DNA from 2 places in the Pseudogulbenkiania sp. MAI-1 genome. Region 1 is predicted to be linked to the other one. Evidence: predicted binding sites of a transcription regulator. Region 1 holds the regulator's gene; the other holds the start of a gene.
What was found. The regulator FNR, encoded in region 1, switches genes on or off when oxygen is low (the NO sensors DNR and NnrR bind a similar motif). The targets are predictions, from matches to a motif close to TTGATNNNNATCAA.
Positions count from the first base shown of each region.

Region 2: the regulator FNR is predicted to act here: its motif matches at 1,824-1,837, upstream of norV (anaerobic nitric oxide reductase flavorubredoxin).

Region 1 covers NZ_AZUR01000001.1:686,970-691,103, reverse strand. The annotation lists gene PSEMAI1_RS0103145 (patatin-like phospholipase family protein) at 1-453, shown strand, start outside; gene hemN (oxygen-independent coproporphyrinogen III oxidase) at 502-1,911, opposite strand; gene fnr (fumarate/nitrate reduction transcriptional regulator Fnr) at 2,044-2,799, shown strand; gene PSEMAI1_RS0103130 (DUF1853 family protein) at 2,847-3,797, opposite strand; gene PSEMAI1_RS0103125 (RNA methyltransferase) at 3,775-4,134, opposite strand, start outside.
Region 2 covers NZ_AZUR01000001.1:2,949,737-2,953,870, forward strand. The annotation lists gene PSEMAI1_RS0113755 (MFS transporter) at 1-167, opposite strand, end outside; gene PSEMAI1_RS0113760 (LysR family transcriptional regulator) at 283-1,197, shown strand; gene PSEMAI1_RS0113765 (Rrf2 family transcriptional regulator) at 1,222-1,731, opposite strand; gene norV (anaerobic nitric oxide reductase flavorubredoxin) at 1,935-3,329, shown strand; gene PSEMAI1_RS0113775 (FAD-dependent oxidoreductase) at 3,353-4,134, shown strand, end outside.

The DNA of each region.
Region 1 (4,134 bases):
TACTGGGACGGCGGGCTGACCGCCAATCCGCCGCTGTTCCCGCTCGCCTACCAGGGCCAAGCCAGCGACATCGTGCTGGTGACGCTGGTGCCGCAGCGCTGGGAGGAGACGCCCGACAGCGCGGGCCACGTCGACCGCCGCCTCAACGACATCAGCTTCGGCTCGTCGCTGCACACCGAGCTGCAGGGGCTGGCCATCGCCAAGCGCGAGGCCGACAAGAGCCTGCTGAGCCTGGGCCGGCTGGAGCGGCACCTGCGCCGGCTGCGCCTGCACCATATCGATGCGGACGCCACCACCGGCCAGCTCGACAGCCTGAGCAAGCTCACGCCGCATCACGGTCTGGTGCAGGAGCTGTTCGCCGCCGGACGCGAGCGTGCCCAGGCCTGGCTGGAGGACCATGGGGAGGCGGTGGGACAGAAAAGCACGATGCGGCTGTTGCGGCGCATCCACTGAGGCACGGCACAGGGGCGGCAAGAGCCCGCCCCCGGAGTCGCGCCCCGCTCAGATGGTGCGCGAGTAGCGCGCCTTCGTCTGGCGCTCGCGCAGGTGGCGGTCGAAGGCCATGGCGATGTTGCGGATCAGGAAGCGTCCCTTGGGCTCAACCATCAGGAAGTCGCCGTCGAAGGTCAGCAGGCCCTGCTGCTGGAACTCGCGGATGGCCGGCATCTCGGCGGCGAAATAGTCGGCGAAGACGATGCCGTGCACCTGCTCGATGGCCTCCACCGACAGCGCGAAGCGGCACATCAGCGCCTGGATGATGGAGCGGCGCAGGATGTCGTCGCCGTCCAGCACCATGCCGCGCAGCACCGGCAGGCGGTTCTCGTCGAGCGCGGCGTAGTAGCCTTCGAGATCCTTCTCGTTCTGGCTGTAACAGGGGCCGACCTTGCCGATCGACGACACGCCGAAGCCGATCATGTCGCAGTCGGCGTGCGTCGAGTAGCCCTGGAAGTTGCGCTGCAGGCGGCCCTGGCGCAAGGCCACGGTAAGGTCGTCCTCGGGCTTGGCGAAGTGGTCCATGCCGATGAACACGTAGCCGGCGGCGGACAGTTGCTCCACCGAGTGCTGCAGGATGTCGAGCTTGACCGGCGGCAGCGGCAGATCGGCCTCGTTGATGCGCCGCTGCGGCATGAACACGGTCGGCAGGTGGGCGTAGTTGTAGAGCGCGATGCGGTCCGGCCCCATGGCGATGACCTTGTCGACCGTTTCGGCCACCGAGGCCTGCGTCTGCAGCGGCAGGCCGTAGATCAGGTCGACGCTGACCGAGCGGAAGCCGGCCTCGCGCGCGGCGTCGATCACCACCCGCGTCTCTTCCTCGCTCTGGATGCGGTTGACCGCCTGCTGCACGCGCGGCTCGAAATCCTGCACCCCGACGCTCATGCGGTTGAAGCCGAGGCGGGCGAGATGCAGCACGGTTTCGCGCGTGACCTTGCGCGGATCTATCTCTATGGAATATTCTCCCTCCGCCAAGAATTCGAAGCGGGTTCGGAGTATTCCCATCAGCCGCTCCAGCTGTTCGTCCGACAGGAAGGTCGGGGTGCCGCCGCCGAAGTGCAGCTGGATGACTTTCTCGCGCTGGCCCAGCACGTCGGCCACCAGGTTGACCTCCTTCTCGAGGTAATCGAGGTAGCGGTCGGCGCGGCTCTTGTCCTTGGTGATGATCTTGTTGCAGCCGCAGTAGTAGCAGACGGTGTTGCAGAACGGCAGGTGCACGTACAGCGACACCGGCCCGCTGTTGGCGCCGATGCGGCGCTGCTGCAGCCAGTGACGGTAGTCCTTGGCGGTGAAGTCGTCGGTGAAGCGGTCGGCGGTCGGGTACGAGGTGTAGCGCGGGCCGGCGCCGTCCAGACGGGCGATCAGGGCGCGGTCGAATTCGCAGCGCGTCGGTGAAAACGGGTGGTGGGTGGCGTTCATGATGTCTCGCGATGGAAAAACCAGTGGTGGGCTGGTAAATTTGCGACAAACCACCCGCAAACGCTTTGACCGATATCAAGGCCCAACGCTTTGATCAACATCAAGGCTTACTTAACACAAGCAGAATCCCGCATGACTGACTCGACTGTTGTTCCCCTGCAAGCGCTCAAGGTCTCCTGCTCCAACTGCACGCTGCGCGAACTGTGCCTGCCCTTGGGACTGAACCGCGAGGAAATGACGCGACTGGATGCGGTGATCCGTCAGAGCCGGCGCCTGAAGCGCGGCGAGGCGCTGTTCCGCAACGGCGAAGGCTTCAAGTCGCTGTACGCGGTGCGCACCGGCTTCTTCAAGACCTGCATCTCCAGCCAGGACGGACGCGAACAGGTCACCGGCTTTCACATGTCGGGCGAACTGATGGGCCTGGACGGCATTTCGGCCAACGTGCACGGCTGCAACGCCATCGCGCTGGAGGACAGCGAGGTGTGCGAACTGCCGTTCAACCGCATGCAGAACCTGGCGCTGGAGATTCCCTCGCTGCAGCACCATTTCTACCGGCTGATGAGCCGCGAGATCGTGCGTGACCACAACGTGATGATGCTGCTGGGCAATATGAAGGCCGAGGAGCGGCTCGCCGCCTTCCTGCTCAACCTGTCGCAGCGTCTGACGGTGCGCGGCTTCGCGGCCAACGATTTCATCCTGCGCATGAGCCGCGAGGAGATCGGCAGCTTCCTCGGGCTCAAGCTGGAGACGGTCAGCCGCACGCTGTCCAAGTTCCAGCAGCAGGGCTGGCTCTCGGTGGACCACAAGCACATCCAGCTGCTGCAGCCCGAGCAGCTCAAGCAGCTGGTCGCCGGCTGCGCCAACGCCCATCCCACTCCGGGCCACTGAGCCCTCCCTGAATCGCCGATTTCGGCGGCGTCAGGCCGCCGGGGCGGTCAGAGCGCGCCGTTCACCGGCTTGCCGAGGGCGAGTTCGTGCACCGCGTCGAGCAGTTCGGCCAGCCGCGCCGGCGGCGGCCAGGAGGGTGGGCAGACGAAGCCGCGCGCCACCTCTTCCCAGCCGCCGTTCGCCAGCGGCAGCACCTCGGCCACCAGTTGCGGCGCTTCCGCCGCCGCCAGATGGCGGCGCAGCGTGTCTTCCTCCAGCGTTTCCGCCTCCTCCACCCGCGCCGGTGCCAGCCAGCGCAGCCGCGGCAGCCACACCCAGCGCGACTCCAGCGAGCGCCGCGGCCACGGCGCCAGCAGCGGCCGCGCCCAGCCGGTCAGCGGGTCCGGCGCCAGCGGCGGCTCCAGCAAGACCGCATGCGGGTAGAACAGCCAGCCCGCCAGGCGCGCACCGGCACGGCAGCCGGCGAAACCGTCCGGCAGCAGCGGCTGTGCCGCTTCGTGGCGCGACAGGGCGAGCTGGTCCTGCAGCTTGGCGGCCTTCAGCGCCCAGGCGTCGCGCAGGCTGGGGCCGACCAGGGTATGGCGCCCCTCGCCCAGCATCAGGTAGAACTTGCTGGCGGTTTCGAGGTGCCACGGTTCGCCGTCGATGCGCAGCAGGAAGTCGAATTCGCCGATGGTGCGCAGTTGGCCGTTCTGCACCTGCAGGTTGGCCGCCACGCACTCGATGTGCGGCACGTGCTGGAACCAGAACGCCAGCAGGTTTTCGGCATAGCGGCCGAGACGGGTGGTCGGACGGGCGGAAAGCCAGTCCACCAGGGAACGGGGATCGTGATCGAGTTCGGCCAACAGCGCCGGGCCGGCATCGCCCAGCAGGCGCTCGGGCAGGATGTCGGCACCGGTGAGCCAGGGCGCCGGCGCCGTCAATAGAAAAGCCAGATCGCGCACCGCCGGGTGCGCGTAGGGCAGGTAGAAGGTGCTACTGCTCGCGCCGGCCGTCATCGCGATGGGCCACGCGCTGCACCTGCTTGAGGAAGCCGCGCAGGATGTCGACTTCTTCGCGCAGCAGGTTGGCGCGGTTGAACAGCGTGCGCAGGCGGCGCATCAGGCGCTCGCCGTTGCGCCGCTCGTAGTAGCCGATGTCGGCCAGGGTCTGGTCGAGGTGGCCGCAGAAGCCTTCCACCTCGTCGCGCGTGGCGCTCTCAGCGTCAGCGCGCAGGTAGTCGACGCCGACGCCGGTGTGGCTGAACAGTTCGTAGGTCATCACCTGTACCGCCATCGCCAGGTTGAGCGAGAAGTACTCGGGGTTGCCGGGGATAGTCACCAGCCGGTTGCACAG
Region 2 (4,134 bases), 2.3 Mb from region 1:
GGGCCGTACAAGGCAGAAAAGGTGGCGAAGCCGCCGAAGAACATGCCCCAGCTGGTGCGGCGGAAAGCCGGAGTGCCGGCGCGCAGGCGTTCGTGTGCGGGGGCGGACGCAGGGGCGGGAAAGGTGACGGGGGTGGGACGGGGTACGGCTAAGGCGTCGGAAGACATGATCAATACTCGGCTAGCGGCCCACGGCGTGGGGCTGGATAACCGAATGCTAGGACTGGACAAACCGCCAGTCCAATATATATTTAATCGTTGATTAATACGTAAAAGATATCACGTGGAACTGCGTCACCTACGTTACTTCGTCGTCGTGGCCGAGGAGCTCAACTTCACCCGTGCCGCCTTGCGCCTGCACATCGCCCAGCCGCCCTTGAGCCAGCAGATCCGCGCGCTGGAGGAACAACTGGGCGTCGCCCTGTTCGAGCGCAGCAAGCGCCGCGTGGCGCTGACCGATGCCGGAGAGCGCTACCTGCAGCATGCCCGGCGCATCCTGGCCGAGGTCGAACAGGCTGCCGACGACGCGCGCCGTGCCGCCCGCGGCGAGGTGGGCGAGCTGCGCATCGGCTTCACCTCCTCGCTGCCGTTCACCAGCCTGCTGCCGGGGCTGGTCTCCGACTACCGCCGCCACTACCCGCAGGTGCAGCTGACGTTGCGCGAGATGTTCACCGCCCACCAGTTCGAAGCCCTGCGCGAAGAACGGCTGGACGTCGGCTTCGTCCGTTTCCACGGCAAGGAAAACCCGCCCGATCTGGTGCTGCACGAAATCCACCGCGACCCGCTGCGGCTGGTGATCAACGCCCGCCACCCCCTGGCCTCGCAACCAAGGGCATCGCTGGAACAGTTGCGCGACGAGAGTTTCATCATCTACCCGGCCGGTGCCGGCACCGGGCTCAACGTGCAGGTCCGCCAGCTCTGCCTGGCGGCCGGTTTCGAACCCAGGATCGTGCAGGAAGCGCGGGAAGCCACCACCCAGATCGGCCTGGTGGCGGCAGGTCTCGGCGTGGCGCTACTGCCCTCGCCGCTGGAGTGCGTACAGATGAAGGGGGTGCGCTACGTGCCGATCAGCGACGAGGGAGCGTACCTGTCGCTGGGGCTGGCGACGCGCCCCGGCCCCGTCACGCCGCTGCTGGCCGGTTTTCTGGAGTGTCTACATAGCCGGAAAGAAGCGGGGCCGATCAAGGAAGACACATGACGCGTCGTTGCTTCGCCGGTTTCCTCAATCGGAAACTAGCCGGATTTCGATGCCCAATGCCCGTCCGAGCCCTGCCGGCTTGACGAGAAGGTCGGCCAGGGTATGGTGTGACAATTCGCCATAAAAGGCTTCCTGTGCCGCATGCAGCACGCTCATCAGGCGGCACGCCGAGGCGATCCGGCACTGGGAATGTAGTGGATCGAAACACTCGACCAGCACGTTGTCGGCCTCGGCCGTACGCACCAGCTTGCCGAGGTTGATCTGCTGCGGATCGTCCGCCAGGCGCATCCCTCCTCCTTTGCCGCGCACCGTCGTGAGATAGCCGTGCTGGCCGAGAAAAAACACCACCTTGGTCAGATGGCTGGCGGAAATGCCGTACGCCTGGGCGATCTCGTTGATCGTCACCAGGCGCTCGCCCGCCAGCGCGCTGTACATCATCACGCGCAGGCAGTAGTCGGTAAAAGCCGTCAGTCGCACGGTCGGGACAGATCCATGGGTTTGTTCAAACAGGCACGCTCGGTGGGATTCGAACATGCATTCTATCTTGCCGTCGACACCCCGACAGCAGGAGCCAGCTTGATTCAGGCATACGATATAGACATACAGGGCGCGGCAACAGCCCGCTCTTGATGTACCTCAAGCGAATCCATGATAACTCATAAGATTCATTTACGGTGAATGTTATGAGGTATAAGATTCATTTCATACGAATCTTACACCTCAAGGAGCTCTCTGCCATGGCTTTCACCGTCAAGAACAACATCCGCTGGGTTGGCAAACAGGATTGGGAGCTGCGTGAATTTCACGGCAGCGAATACAGCACCCACCGCGGTTCCAGCTACAACAGCTACCTGATCAAGGAAGAAAAAATCGCGCTGATCGATACCGTCTGGGCGCCTTACGCCGAAGAATTCGTCGCCAATCTGGCCAAGGAGGTCGACCTCGGCGCCATCGACTACATCATCGCCAACCACGGCGAGATCGATCACAGCGGCGCCTTGCCGGCGCTGATGGCGCGCATCCCGGACACCCCGATCTACTGCACCGCCAACGGGGCCAAATCGCTGCGCGGCCACTATCACCAGGACTGGAATTTCCGCATCGTCAAAACCGGGGACAGCCTCGACCTCGGCAACGGCAAGCAACTGGTGTTTGTCGAGATGCCGATGCTGCACTGGCCGGACAGCATGGCCACCTATCTGACCGGCGACGCCGTGCTGTTCAGCAACGATGCGTTCGGCCAGCACTATGCCAGCGCCCAGATGTTCAACGACCTGTGCGACCCGGTCGAACTGCACGAGGAGTGCATCAAGTATTACGCCAATATCCTGACCCCGTTCAGCCCGCTGGTGACCCAGAAGATCCACGAGGTCCTGGCGCTGAACCTGCCGATCGACATGATCGCCACCAGCCACGGCATCATCTGGCGCGACAAGCCGACCCAGATCGTCGAGCAGTACCTGAAGTGGGCCGATGATTACCAGGAGAACCAGATCACCCTGGTCTACGACACCATGTGGAACGGCACCCGCATGATGGCCGAGGCGATTGCCGAAGGCATCCGCAAGGCCGACCAGGAGGTCGTGATCAAGCTGTTCAACCTCTCCAACAGCGACAAGAACGACGTCCTCACCCACGTGTTCAAGTCCAAGGCCATCCTGGTCGGCAGCCCGACCGTCAACAACGTGATGCTGCCCCACGTCGCCGCCCTGCTCGAGGAGATGACCGGCCTGCGCTTCAAGAACAAGGCGGCGGCCGCCTTCGGCACCCACGGCTGGAGTGGCGGCGCGGTAGAACGCATCGCCAGGCGCCTGGACGACGCCGGTTTCCGTGTCCTCAATCCGGGCATCGCCGCCGAGTGGCGTCCGACCGACGATGCCCTCACCCAGGCGGTGCGGTTTGGCGAGGCCATCATCGAACAACTGGGCAAGACGGGGCAGAACACGGCGGAGGCCACCGCAGCGTGTTCGTGCAGCGGCAAGATGCGCTGCAAGACCTGCTCGTGGATTTACGATCCGCAACAGGGGGAAGCGGCCCAGGGGGTCGCGGCCGGAACGGCCTGGCAGGACGTCCCCGAGACCTTCCTCTGCCCGGTGTGCTTCATGGGCAAAAGCGACTTTGTTCCCGCGTAACCGACCGCCCCAGGAGAAATGCGATGAAAAAGCCTCTTGTCATCATCGGCAGCGGCCATGCCGGCTACACCCTGGCCCGAGCGTTCCGCCAGCACGATGCCACCACGCCGGTCGTCGTTCTCACCGAGGATGGTGGCGAGCACTACCCCAAGCCGCAGTTGAGCCACGGCTTTGGCCATCAGACCAGTGCCGCGCAGTTGGTCCAGAACAGTGCCACCGGCATGGCTGCCGAATTGAAGGTGATGGTAAGGCCCCACACCCGGGTCAGCGCCATCGACTTTGTCGCCCAAAAGGTCTTGGCGGGGGAGGTGCAGATTCCGTACAGCAACCTGGTCCTGGCGGTGGGGGCCGAGCCATTCGTGCCCCCCATCGGCGGCGACGGGGCGCAGGACATCCTGACCTTGAACAACCTGGAGCAGTACCGGCGGTATCTCGACAAGCTCAATCAGAGTGAGCACGTGCTGGTCATCGGGGGTGGCCTGATCGGTACCGAAATCGCCCACGACATCGCCCAGCACAAGCGCGTCACACTGGTGGACATCGGCAGCCGCTTGCTGGAGCGGCTGGTGCCCGACGTCGTCAGCCAGCGCCTGCACCACGCCATGGGACAGGTCACGCTGCGCTTCGGGACCGGGGTGGAACGGGTCGATCGGGCCGCTCGGGGCTACCGCGTGACGCTGAGCGGCGGCGACACGCTGGCGGTGGATGCCATCGTCTGTGCGGCGGGCCTGAAACCGCGGCGGGAGCTGGCGGGCGGGCTGGAGACACGGCGCGGCATCGTCGTCGACGCCTACCTGCGCACCTC